DNA from 2 places in the Sulfuricella denitrificans skB26 genome. Region 2 is predicted to be linked to the other one. Evidence: predicted binding sites of a transcription regulator. Region 2 holds the regulator's gene; the other holds the start of a gene.
What was found. Region 2 encodes FliA, which starts transcription of late flagellar genes. Its sites were predicted from a motif close to CTAAAGTTNNCNNAAANNNTGCCGATANNA; they were not measured.

Region 1: the regulator FliA is predicted to act here: its motif matches at 3,964-3,993, upstream of SCD_RS16990 (flagellin N-terminal helical domain-containing protein).

What each region holds. Positions count from the first base shown of each region.
Region 1 is NC_022357.1:1,663,974-1,670,765, forward strand. Features, by position in the region: gene fliD (flagellar filament capping protein FliD) at 1-1,167, opposite strand, end outside; gene SCD_RS15670 (flagellar protein FlaG) at 1,269-1,643, opposite strand; gene SCD_RS16990 (flagellin N-terminal helical domain-containing protein) at 1,716-3,866, opposite strand; gene SCD_RS08175 (tetratricopeptide repeat protein) at 4,299-4,790, shown strand; gene SCD_RS08180 (tetratricopeptide repeat protein) at 4,880-6,792, shown strand, end outside.
Region 2 is NC_022357.1:1,278,061-1,284,852, forward strand. Features, by position in the region: gene flhA (flagellar biosynthesis protein FlhA) at 1-1,585, shown strand, start outside; gene flhF (flagellar biosynthesis protein FlhF) at 1,582-2,907, shown strand; gene SCD_RS06275 (nucleotide-binding protein) at 2,900-3,784, shown strand; gene SCD_RS06280 (RNA polymerase sigma factor FliA) at 3,794-4,504, shown strand; gene SCD_RS06285 (flagellar motor protein) at 4,557-5,297, shown strand; gene motD (flagellar motor protein MotD) at 5,320-6,075, shown strand; gene SCD_RS06295 (flagella synthesis protein FlgN) at 6,176-6,670, opposite strand; gene flgM (flagellar biosynthesis anti-sigma factor FlgM) at 6,673-6,792, opposite strand, start outside.

The sequences.
Region 1 (6,792 bases), 390 kb from region 2:
CGCCGTAAAAATACCGGCGATATCCTTAAAATTCGTATCGATTGCATTCTGTAACTTGTTGGCATCCAAAGACAATGAACCGTCTTTCTGCGTCTTAATGCCAATCGAATACAGTGTGGTATTGGTACCGGTCAAACCGCTGATGGGAGTGACCATCATGCTACGCATCTGACCCATGATCGTACGCACGGAGGAATCACTCTGCAGGATACCTGCTGTTTTGGTCGCGGGGTCATAGGCGGACAAGCTATTGAGCGTATTGTTCATATCGTTAAACGCTGTCACGAAGCCCTGCACCGACGACTTCATGGTCACCGTATCACGAGCCACACTCAGCGTAGATGTACCGGCCTTCTGCAACTTCAGTGAGACTCCTTGCAGTACATCGTCCACCGTGTTGGTCGTCTTGCTGACGAACACACCATCCACTTTCAGTTCGGCATTTTGAGCAGTGGCTACCTCAGACATGTTCTGAGTGCCAGTCGGATCGTTCGCCAGCAAATTTGACAATGCGGCATCGCCGCTAACGCTAATTTTCAAGCTCTGTGTCTTGCCGCTGGAGATGGAGCTCAGCACCAGACGATAAGGGGAATCGCCTCCATCGTTAACGATCGAGGCGGTAATGCCGACATTCCCGCCATTGATGGCATCGCGAATACCTTCAAGCGTATTGTGTGCGCTGTCGATGGTAATAGTTTTAATCGCATTACTGCTGGCAAAGGTCACACCTGGGCCGGCATATTTACCGGTAACCGCATCGAATGTAGGTGTAGCTGCATCAGTAATGGTGCCGAAATCGAAACTGATCGTGCCGACGCCAATTTCTGAAACCGCGTTGGACTGGCCTGGCGCAACCAATTTCTGCGCTTGCGCGAGCTTTAGCACCTCAATCGAATGACTGCCAATCGCAGCCGAGTCCGAGGCACTTGCGTCCATAACCGTGGGGTCAGTTGAATTTGCCGTATTGGAGTTGAATTTAGCGGGATCGTTCAAGCTTTGAACCGCCGTTTGAAACTTTGCAACAGCACTCTTGATGCTGCCGAAGGCCGAGATTTTGGCCTGATAATTAGCCTCTTTCGTGTTCAGAGCAACCAGTGGTTTCTGCTCCACCTGCATTAACTGGCTGACGATGCCGGCTACATCGAGACTTGAAGCTGAAACGGCCATGATTGCCTCCTTGCGTGAACAACTGTCTTGCTATAGTGCGGGCTGAGCACTCTACTTAAAGGACCTCAATTCTACATCTTAAATGTAAAGCATACTCGCCGTCATGCCTTCTGGCGGATAATCAAGCCCTGCAAGGTATCGATCGACTTGGCAATAGACAATATCTCTTCAGTAGGAAATTGACGGATGACATCACCGGTGACTTTGTCCATGACCTTGATCACGTTTATCTTGGTATCCTTATCAACAGTAAATTCAATATTCGATCCGTGCGGCATATTTTGCAACACCTGGTTCACGTTTTCCACTGCATTTTTTACTTGATCCTGCACAGTCGCCGAAGTTACCGACTGAACCGACTTCTCCTGTGCAACCACACTTGTGGCAGATTGCGGGACCGCTATTGACCTTGCCTTGTACGCCGTATCCGCTACATTACCACCTGACTGTATCCCACCATTAAGCTGAATATCCATGATACCTCCCCCATGGGAAATTCCCCTGCCAGCTTGAACCGGCAGGGGAATGGTTTACATTGAAATAACCACTTAACGCAACAGGGTCAACACTGAGTTAGGCAACTGGTTCGCCTGAGCCAACATCGCTGTGCCCGCTTGCTGCAGGATCTGGTTACGGGTCAACTGAGCGGTTTCTGCCGCATAGTCCGCATCCTGAATCCGGCTACGCGCAGCAGACAAGTTTTCCGATGAAGCTGTCAAACTGGCTACCACACTCGTAAAGCGGTTTTGCAACGCACCCATGCTGCCACGAATGGTGCTGACCTGGCTCAACGCGCCGTCGATCAGCGAGATCGCGTTGTTCGCGCCAGATACCGTGGTGATATCCACTCCGGCAATCGTGGTCAGGCCAACACTGGCAGCGCTCAATCCTGCTGCGCCAGGCGAGGTGCCGCCGATGCTGAAGGTGTTGGCGGAATTGAGCGACAACGTGCCTTTGGTGCTGTTAGCAGCATAAACCCCGCTGGTGCCAGCCGTATCGACGCTGGCCACGGCACCGGCAGTGCCTAGGGTAACCGGCTCAGTCGGCGCGGCCACAACTCCGGTACCCCCGTACAGGGTATTAGTCACGGTAAGCGCACCGGCGGTTCTGGAGGTGAAGCCCACTGTGCCGTTGCCGGCAGCCTGTTGTGCGGAAATTGCCGAGGCCAGATTGGTCGCAGTCAGAATATCGTCATCAGTCGCAGCCGTACCACCAGTGCCCAACTTGACCTGGATGTTGCCGGCGGTGGCAGGGCCGCTTGCATTATGTGCGGTGAATTCATAGGTCAGACCGCCGACTTTCAGCGTGTCGCCAATCGCAACGCCTGCACCCACCGTGGTTGAAGCCCAGGAGCTGGCATTAGCGGTTGCCGCAGCCGTCGCCAAACCATCCGCGAAACCAGTCGATTTTACGTTGCTCTTTGCTGTCAGAATCGCATCAGTTGTCACACCCGTAATGGTGAATGCGTTCGTTACCGTGGAATTCAAGGCGAGCGCGGCACGAACGTTAGCGCCTTGAGTAGAAGCTGCGGAATCAGTAGCGATCTGAATGTTGGTCGCACTATTGGCGGCCGCGCTGTACGTGAAGGTAACGCCAGCCACAGTCAGAGTGTCGGTAATCGCGGCAGTACCCGTGGAAGTATTGGTCACGACCTGGCGTGCGCCACTGGAGACCGTGATGACGCTGTTGCCGAAGGCCTTGGTAGCACCCGCCAATTCGAGGCCGGTGGCATTCTCTACGCGGGTGGCGCCGTCAGCCGTAGTGGCAGCATTGGTGGTGATGTCGATGGTTTTGCCGGTGTTGGAACTTAGCGTCAGTGCGCCGGTACCGCCATTTGCCGCTGCTGTCACGCCGGTCTGAGCTGATACGGCATTGATCGCGGCAGCGACGTTGGCGCCCTGGGTCGCGACATTACTGGAACCAGCCACTGCGCCGACGCTCACACCGTTGATCACCAGATCGCCGGATTGCAGCGTCTGATTGCGCAGCAAGGCGTTAGTACTGGTAACCGAGGTCGCGGCAGACGCAACCACACCGGTCTTGGAGGACACACTATTAATGGAAGCGGCAATCGCTTCGGCCGAACCGGATGTTGAACTGCCGACATCCTGACCGTTCAGGGTCAACTGACCTGCTGTTAGGGCTGTGCCAGTTACTGCAGTAATACTGTTGCTGGTAACCTGATATGAGCCAAGCGCCGTTGTTTGCGAATTGCCTGTGCTCGCAGTAATGGTCTGATTGGCATTCGCGCCAACCTGGAATTGGGAAGCAGTAAAGGTGCCATCCAAAATATTCTGGCCGTTAAATTGGGAGGTGGTCGCCACGCGCTGGATTTCCGCCAGCAACTGCACTACCTCAGCATTCAGCGAAGTACGATCTGACGCAGTGTTGGTCGAGTTGGCAGACTGCACGGCCAGTTCGCGGATACGCTGCAGGTTATTTGTTACCTCGGCCAATCCGCCTTCTGCGGTTTGCGCCAGGGAAACGCCGTCGTTGGCGTTACGTGCAGCCTGGTTCAGGCCGCGAATCTGGGAGGTCATCCGGTCGGAAATCGCCAAGCCGGCTGCGTCGTCCTTGGCGCTGTTAATACGCAAGCCGGAAGACAAGCGCTGCAAAGACGTTTGCAACGCGGCCTGGGACGTATTCAGATTGCGCTGCGCATTCAGCGAGGCAATGTTGGTATTGATAATTTGGGGCATTTTATGTCTCCTTGGTAGGGTAGTTTAACTGCTGGCGTTGTCGCCTCCGACTTTGGTTGCCCTAAATAATCAGAGCCACTTAATCCGCTGTCAGTACCTTTATCGGGTCACCATGAGAAAACTTTAATATTTTTTAAACAATTTTTCCGCCCAATTGGCTGCACTGTCACCTTCCCCTAAAGCTAGATGCCTCCTAGACGCGAACATTCCTACAGCAACACATACGAGTCTGAGAGACACAGCGTCGAATTAAACTGAACACTGAATCAAGCGAATTGAAGAAACAATACTTCTGCAAATTGCATGAATTCCTTTTGCGCTCACCGTAACAAGTGTTCCGCTGCTATTATTCACTCTACATCAAGTGCCTGGAATTTCTTTAACCAGAACGCTGAAAGTTGAACTTGTTGGCAGGAAAGGGTAATCACGGGAATGAATCAAGGAACGAATGCCGAAACAGCGATGTTGGATCCGGCTCAGCAACAAGCTATTCAAATGGCCATACAGCAGGCTGTTGCTCACCACCAAACCGGTCGGTTGCAGGAAGCCGAGCATCTTTACCGTGCTATCCTGCAGATACAGCCACGACACCCGGATGCCAACCACAATCTAGGGGTGCTTGCAGTACAAATGCAACAGCCTGCTGCGAGCTTGTGTTACTTCAAGACCTCACTGGAATCCAACCCGGAAAATGAGCGTTACCTGCTGAGTTACATCGATGCGCTAATTCAATCCGGAGAAATATCTAGCGCGCGCCAGTTGCTGGCACAATCCAAGCAGCATGGGTTGCATAGCGAGGCGCTGGAAGCGTTAGCGATTCGGCTGGCAGATGTAAAGGCGGATGAGCCCGCCCCCAACCCCAGCCCGGGATACCGCCTAAACGTGCCAAACCAGCCAAAAAAACCAACTCACACAGAGGAGTAGAGCCGAACAGGCAAGAAATCAATGAATTAGTAGCGCTGTTTAGCCAAGGCCGCCACTCCGAAATGGAGGCGGTAGCCCGGGATTGGACGATGCGGTTCCCCAGGTATGGGATAGGCTGGAAGGCTCTGGGAACAGCACTATCAGGTCAGGGGAAAAGTTCCGAGGCATTGGATGCTTTACAGAGGGCAATTGCGCTATCAAGGGATGATGCGGAAGCACATAGCAACCTTGGCAATGCGCTGAAGAATCTGCGTCGTTTTAGCGAAGCCGAAACCAGCTACCGGCAGGCGATAAAAATCAGGCCGAACTTCGCCGAAGCGCAATGCAACCTGGGTGTTGTTCTCGTCGAACAAGGCCGGTTAAGTGAAGCTGAAGCTAATTTACGTCGAGCGCTGGAGATCAAGCCCAACCACGCTGATGCGCACAACAATCTTGGCATCGCGCTGATGAAGCAGGAGCGACTATCGGAAGCAGAGCCATGCTTTCAGCAGGCGCTTAAAATCAAACCAGACTACCATGAAGCGCTCAACAATCTAGGCTCTCTTTTAACTGAACAGGGATTGCTGGCCGAAGCTGAAATCAGTTGCGTGGAAGCGCTGAAAATCAAACCAGATTATGTTCCGGCACTGAGCAACCTGGGTGTCTGCCTGCAACAGCAAGGCAGATTAGCTGAATCCGAAGCCTGTTTTCGTCGCGCGCTTGAAATCAAGCCGGATTCGGCTGAGGCGCTTTGCGGCCTGGGCATCACCCTCAACGACCAGGGCCGTTTTCCCGAAGCAGAAGCCAACCTGCGTCGCGCACTGGAAATCAAGCCGGATTATGTTGATGCCCACAGCAACCTGGGGATGATTTTGGAAAAACAGGGCAGGATCGATGAGGCGATCGCAAGCTATAACCGGGCGCTGGAACTCGATCCTGACAATCCTGACATACTTAACAATTTTGGCTTGGCCCTGCAGGATCAAGGGCGACTTGAGGAGTCCATTCCCTTGATGCGCCACGCCCTGAAATCAAAACCAGGCCATCTGGCAGCGCAGAACAATCTGCTGTTCGGATTTAATTATCATCCCGACCTGAGCGCGGAAGAAATTTTTCGGGCATACCAGGAGTACGACACCCAAACAGGGTTGCCGCTGCGCTCGACCTGGCTTCCTCATCGCAACGACAAGAACCCTGCCCGCCGTCTGAAGATAGGTTACGTCTCTCCCGACTTTCGCCAGCATGCCGTTCGAAACTTCCTGGAGCCACTACTGGCATGGCATGACAAGTCCTCGGTGGAGGTCTACGCCTATGCAGAGCTGACCCAGGAAGATGACGCCACCACCCGCTACCGAAGTTATGTAGATCATTGGATACCTACCAAAGGCATGAACGACGAAGCGCTTGCGCAGCGTATCCGTGACGATGGTATCGACATATTGGTCGAACTGGCGGGACATACCGCGAGTAATCGACTGACTGTCTTTGCCCGAAAACCGGCCCCTGTTTCATTAAGCTGGATGGGCTATGGCTACACTACGGGTCTGAGCGCAATCGACTACTACCTTACCGATGCTGTCAGCGCTCCATTGGGCAGCGATAGCCTATTTGCCGAGCAGCCTTGGAGGCTGGAAAACCCACCTCATGCCTATCGACCAGCCGTAGACATGGGTGAGGTTGGCGATCTGCCAGCACAACAACGCGGTTACATTACATTTGGCACCCTGACCCGCTCGATACGTATCAATCACCGCACGATACGGGTGTGGTCGGAGATCCTCAAAGCCATGCCAAACTCACGCCTTGTCATCGACAGCCGCAACTTCAAAGACCCCTTGATGCAGGAACGGATGGCTACCAGATTTGAGGAACATGACATAGCTCGAGAGCGGCTGGAAATCGGCTATCATAGCCCTCCCTGGGATGTATTTCGGGGCATCGACATCGGCCTGGATTGTTTCCCCCACAACTCCGGCACTACCCTATTTGAATCGCTCTATATGGGCGTACCCTACATCACGTT
Region 2 (6,792 bases):
TCTAAACGCCGGTCTGATCGGCGAGGATGAGGCACGCAAGCGTCGCTCTACCATTTCTCAGGAAGCGGATTTCTTCGGTTCAATGGATGGTGCCAGCAAATTCGTGCGTGGCGATGCCGTAGCAGGAATATTGATCATGATGATCAATATTATCGGTGGCTTGGCGGTGGGCGTAATGCAGCACAATCTGGATTTCGCTACGGCGGCCAGTACTTACACCCTGCTTGCCATCGGCGATGGCTTGGTAGCGCAGATTCCTGCACTGGTGATTTCGACCGCGGCGGGTATCGTGGTCAGCCGAGTTTCCACCGACGAGGACCTAAGCCAGCAATTGCTCGGTCAGTTGTTTAGCCAGCCCCTGGTGCTCTATATCACTGCCACGATTCTCGGCGTAATGGGCCTGATTCCGGGTATGCCGAATTTTTCCTTTTTGTTGCTGGCGGCCACGCTTGCCGGCTCAGCCTATTACATCGAACAGCGTGCGCGGCAACCGGAGGCGCTTGAGGTTGCGGCACCGGTACAGTCATCTATCGAGCCGGTCGAAGTGAGCTGGGATGATGTGATGCCGGTGGATATTCTGGGGCTGGAGGTTGGCTATCGCCTCATTCCTCTGGTGGACCGGAATCAGGATGGAGAGTTGCTGCGGCGTATCCGCGGCATTCGCAAGAAATTTGCCCACGAAATGGGATTCGTAGTCCCGGCTGTGCATATTCGCGACAACCTGGAACTTAAGCCAAATGGCTACCGCCTTGCCTTGAAGGGGGTCGAGATGGGGCAGGGCGAGGCTTATGTCGGCATGTTTCTGGCAATCAATCCCGGTCGGGTGCTCGGCAATTTGGCCGGCACGCCCACTCGTGATCCGGCCTTTGGTCTCCCCGCTGTCTGGATTGAGGCCGAGCTGCGTGAGCAGGCACAGACTTTCGGTTACACCGTGGTGGATGCCAGCACGGTGATTGCAACCCATCTGTCCAACATCATCCAATCGCATAGCGCTGAACTGCTGGGCCGCGAGGAAGTGCAGCAACTGCTGGATCATCTGGCGAAGGAATCGCCAAAGCTGGTCGAGGAACTGGTGCCGAAGTTATTATCCCTTTCTACGTTGCACCGCGTCCTGCAAAGCCTGTTGGACGAGGGTGTACATATCCGCGACATGCGTACTGTCATTGAAACCCTCGCCGAGCATGCGCCGCGCACGCAAAATGTCGATGAGTTGGCGTCTCTGGTTCGTGTCGCACTGGGACGTGCTATCATCCAACAAATTTATCCGGGCACAAATGAACTGCAAGTTATTACGCTGGACCCCGGCCTGGAGGGTATTTTGATGCAGGCGACACAGACGTCGGGCTCTGAAGGCGCCGGACTGGAACCCGGATTGGCGGAAAATCTGCTGGCACAGGCGCAGGCCGTGGCGCAGAACCAGGAGCAGATCGGTCTGCCGGCTGTACTGCTGGTGCAGGCGCCGTTGCGTGGACTGATGTCGCGCTTTCTGCGGCGCGCCGTACCGCAACTCAAGGTCATTTCTCATGCCGAGGTGCCGGATACCAAAACTATAAGAGTGACTGCTGTATTGGGGGGTAGGGGATGAATGTCCGGAAGTTTCATGCCAGCACCACGCGCGAGGCCCTGCGACAAGTCAGGGACGCACTGGGTGCCGATGCCATTATCTTGTCCAACCGCCAGGTGGCGGGCGGTATCGAGATCATGGCCGTGGCGGACATGGATGTGTCATCTCTTGCCGGCAACCCGGTGAGTCAGCCTCCAGCCAAGGAACGGCCGGCTCCTGCCGAATTTTTCACCCGCACCGAGCCTCCACCTCCACCCACTGTCGCCCCTTCTCCGATTTCACGATCGCAAATCGCCGAGTTGCAGGAAAAGGGTATGCCAGCTGTGGTCGAAACGCGGGACAAGGATGCTCCGCCAGATCTGATGAATCAGGAAATTATCCGTGAAATCAAGTTCCTGCGCGGCATGCTTGAAGGCCAGCTGTCCGGCTTTGCGTGGGGTGAACTGCAACGAGAGGAACCCGCCAAGGTCGAAGCATTGCGTCACCTGTTGAGCGTGGGGTTCAGCCCGTTATTATCGCGCCAGTTGTTGGATAAAATTCCGACCGGCTATGACCTGGAAAAAAGTCTGCGCTGGCTGAAGGCAGCACTGATGCACAACCTGCATGTCGTGAAGGCGGGCGACGACATTGTCGAGCGCGGTGGAGTCTATGCGTTGACGGGACCTACAGGGGTCGGCAAGACCACCACCGTGGCGAAGCTGGCGGCGCGTTGCACCCTGAAGCATGGCCCGGCCAGTCTGGCGCTGATTACTACCGATACCTACCGGATCGGCGCCCACGAGCAGTTACGCATCTACGGCAAGATACTCGGTGTGCCGGTTTACGTGATCAAAGATGAGGCTGATTTGCAACTCACCCTGTCAGATCTGCAGAACAAGCATCTGATCCTGATCGACACGGTCGGCATGAGCCAGCGCGATCGCCGCCTTTCCGAGCAGGTGGCACTTCTGTCCGGTGCCGGACGCAGTATCAAGCGCATATTGCTGCTTTCCGCAAACGCACAGGGCAGCACGCTCGAAGACGTTGTCCGTTCCTACAAAAAGGATGATATGGATGGTTGCATCCTGACAAAAATTGATGAGGCGATCAGTATCGGACCTGCACTGGACGTGGTGATCCGTAACAAATTGATGCTCCATTATGTTGCCAATGGACAGCGTGTGCCGGAAGACTTGCACCTCCCGAATCCAGTTTATCTGGTGGATCGGGTCTTGAAACCCGCCCAGGGAGACTCACCGTTTACCCCACTGGAAGCAGAGTATCCAATGGTTATGGCGGCGGCTGGTGGGTTGGAGTCTGGTTACACGGAAGCAAAGCGCGATGTGGGAGCTTTACGTGGCTGAAGTCCTGCAGGATCAGGCCGAGGGACTACGTCGTTTGCTGGAACGGGACTCGGTGCGGGTGGTGACGTTGACCAGCGGCAGAGCAGGGGTCGGGAAAACAAATATTGTTGTCAACCTTGCTGCGGCGCTGGCAAAGCGTGGTCGACATGTCCTGTTGCTGGACGAGCAGCAGGGTAAAGGCAGTATGGAAACGCTGCTCGGCCTTACTGCACGTTATGACTTGATGCACGTGATCCGGCGCGAAAAGACGCTGGATGAGGTGATGCTGCGCGGTCCGGATGGGGTGAATATCGTTTCCGCTGGCAATGGGCTGCGGGTGCTGGGAGAATTGGGGCAGGAAGACCAGGATTGGCTGGTGCAATCATTCCGTCAGGTGTCGAAATCGGTGGATGTGGTACTGGTAGATGCCATTGCCGGGGTTGCGAGCAATGTTTTGCCGCTTTCCTTGGCGTCGCAGGAAATCGTGATTGTGGTATCCCCGCATCCTTCTTCGATCAAAGACGCCTATGCGCTAGTCAAGGTGCTAAACCAGAATTTCGCCATTCACCGTTTCCACATCCTGATCAGCAAAGTCAAGAATGAGATGGAGGCGCGGGCGCTGTACGATAACATGGCTGAGGTGGCAGTGCGTTTCCTCGATGTATCCCTCGATTTCATGGGTTATGTACCGTTTGATGAGAAGCTCAGACAGGCCGCCCGGATTTGTCGGCCGGTCGTGGACGCATTTCCTGTCACCGAATCAGCCAAAGCACTCAGGGGCTTGGCGGAAACCATGGAGCAATGGCCGCAACCCTCAGGCGAGGAAGGGAGCTTGGATGCATTCATGCAGCGCCTGATTCAGAGCAGCCGTATGGCGGTGGAGGGCTTTCGCCTATAGAATCGCGCTATGTACGCTAAAACCGGACTGGAGAAAAATCAATATGTCGTCCAATATGCTCCGCTGGTCAAGCGCATTGCCTATCATCTGATGGCGAGGCTGCCTGCCAGCGTGCAGGTCGACGACCTGATTCAGGTGGGAATGATTGGCCTGCTTGATGCGGTGAGCAATTATGACGACACGCAGGGCGCGCAGTTTGAGACCTATGCCGTGCAGCGTATCCGCGGTGCAATGCTGGACGAATTGCGGCAATGCGACTGGCTGCCGCGCTCGGCGCGGAAAACGCTACGTCAGATCGAAACCGCAATGAATGCAATGGAGCAGCGCGTGTGCCGCGCTCCGACCGAGCGTGAGGTGGCTGATGAGTTACAGGTCAGTCTGGATGACTACCAGCAGATGTTGCTGGACGCGCGTGGTTGCCAGTTGCTGCATTATGAGGACTTGCAAAGCAGCGAGGGTGAGGACTTTTTCGAGCGCCACTGTGCCGACGATTCTGCCGAACCTTTAGCCAAACTGCAGGACGGAAGATTCCGGGAAAAACTGATCGAGGCAATCAGCCTATTGCCAGAGCGCGAGAAGCTGATGATGGCGATGTACTATGAGGAAGAGCTGAATTTGCGTGAAATCGGTGAGGTGTTGGGCGTTAGCGAATCGCGCGTGTGTCAGTTGCATAGCCAAGCCATGGCACGCTTGCGCAGCAAGCTGAAGGAATGGCTGTGAAAATGGAAGACAAGTGGTGTATGGGGTGGATCATTAACGGCGGAGCAGACACATGGATCTAGTCAGCATATTCGGTATTTTGCTGGCTTTAACCGCAATTATTGGCGGGCAGGTTCTGGAGGGGGGGCATATTGGCTCCCTGCTTCAATTGACGGCATTCATCATTGTCCTTGGCGGTACGACAGGCGCCATCATGCTGCAAAGCTCACCCAAGATTTTTTTTGAAGGCATGAGACTGGCCAAATGGATTATCTGGCCACCTAAAGCTAACCAGCAGTTATTGATCGAACAGGTGCTGACCTGGAGCAATCTTGCGCGCAAAGGGGGATTGCTGGCGCTGGAATCACAGCTGGAGCAGTTGCAGGACGCCTTCACCAAAAAAGGGTTGCAAATGCTGGTAGATGGCGCCGAGCCGGAAAAAATTCGTGTTGCACTCGAGGTGGAAATTTCGACTTATGAGAAACATCATCTGGATGCGTCGAGAGTCTGGCAGGCTGCGGGCGGCTACGCACCTACGGTTGGCATTCTGGGTGCGGTTCTCGGCCTGATTCACGTGATGGAGAACTTGAGCGATCCATCCAAATTGGGTGCCGGTATCGCTGTAGCTTTCGTCGCAACCGTTTACGGCGTGGGATCGGCCAACCTGTTTTTTCTGCCGATGTCCGGCAAGCTCAAATACCTGATCGAACAGGAAGTGGTGATGCGCGAGATGCTGATTGAAGGCTTGGTATCCATTGCCAATGGCGAGAATCCCCGAGTGATCGAATCAAAATTGCAGGGTTATATCATTTAGAGTTACTTTCGCGGTGGTGTAGATGGCGCGCAGACAGAAGCATGAAGAGCATGAGAACCTGGAGCGCTGGTTGGTGTCTTACGCCGATTTCATTACCCTGTTATTTGCCTTTTTTGTCGTGATGTATTCGATTTCCCAGGTTAATGAGGGAAAATACCGGGTGCTTAGCGATTCCCTGGTCAACGCCTTTAAAACCACACCGACGGCCACTACACCGATTGCACCCGCACTGCGGATCGATGCATCGCAGGGGTCGTCGAGTTCCGCTCAGGCTCTGGCCCTGAAACAAACAATTTTTGTGCGCAAACCTGACCCTGTCATTGAAGCCCGCAAGAAACAGCAAACAGAAAAAATGAAGGGGGTCGCCGAGGACATCCTCAAAGCGATGGAACCTCTGGTGAAAGAGGGGCAAGTCAAGGTCACCCAAAGCGCTCATGGTATCGCGATCGAGATTAATGCCAGCGTGCTGTTTTCTTCAGGCCAAGCGACTCTCGAGCCTGGATCGATCAAGGCTCTCCGTGCGGTAGGGGGAGTTTTGGCAAAGGTGCCGAATGATATCCAGGTGGAGGGGTTTACCGATAACACCCCGATTAGCACCGCCGCCTTCCCGTCCAACTGGGAACTATCGACAGCCCGTGCCAGTAGCGTGGTTCGCCTGCTTGCAGAAAGTGGAGCGCCGACAGATCGCTTGGTCGCAGTTGGCTATGGGGAATTTCGTCCTGTCGACACCAATAGCACGCCGGAAGGGCGCGCAAGAAATCGGCGTGTGACGGTATGATTTTGTCGGAACAGCAGGAAAAGATTATCGACATACCGCTGGCCAGTCAGGTGTCCAAAGCCGTGCCGGAAACCATCAGAGCCAAGAACCCATAATCAACTCAAACCTTGCCGATTGGTCTCCCCAGGCCTAGGGCCTGGGTCTGGCCGTCGGGGCCATACAGCGCGCTCTGATTGGCGGCTACCTGAAGGATGGCAAGTGCTTGCTGGTTGTTCCTGAGCCGGGTGTCGATCATGCTGCCATTGATCTGATTGAGTTGCTGGGCATTTTCCGCAAGTGCCAGAAGCTGCTGCCAGAGTTCGGCAATGTGTGGATTTCCTCCATCGCGCTGCTGCAGCCATTTCATCATGCCCCCCTGTTCCTGGGAGTAGCCCTGCGCGCTGAGGAAACGGGTACGGCTCTCGGCAAGCTGTGACAATAACACCACTTTTTCGGATTTGATCCGTGCCAGTTCGAGCAGGGGGTCAACATTACCCTGAACCAAAGCATCCTGCTCGGTTTGTAATACCAGGATGAAGTCCTGGAATGCTCGTAACTCTGCTTCCAGGTTCTTGGCTAAATCGGAGGGAGAGGCGATTGCCGAATTGACAGTCAATATCAGCTCTTCTGGTTCTGCATCAGGTCTTTAACGGTTGCCAGCAGGCTGTCTGCAATGACTTCCGGATTGACTTTGAAGCGCCCTTCGCTAATGGCCAGTTTGATTGCTTCCACGCGTGC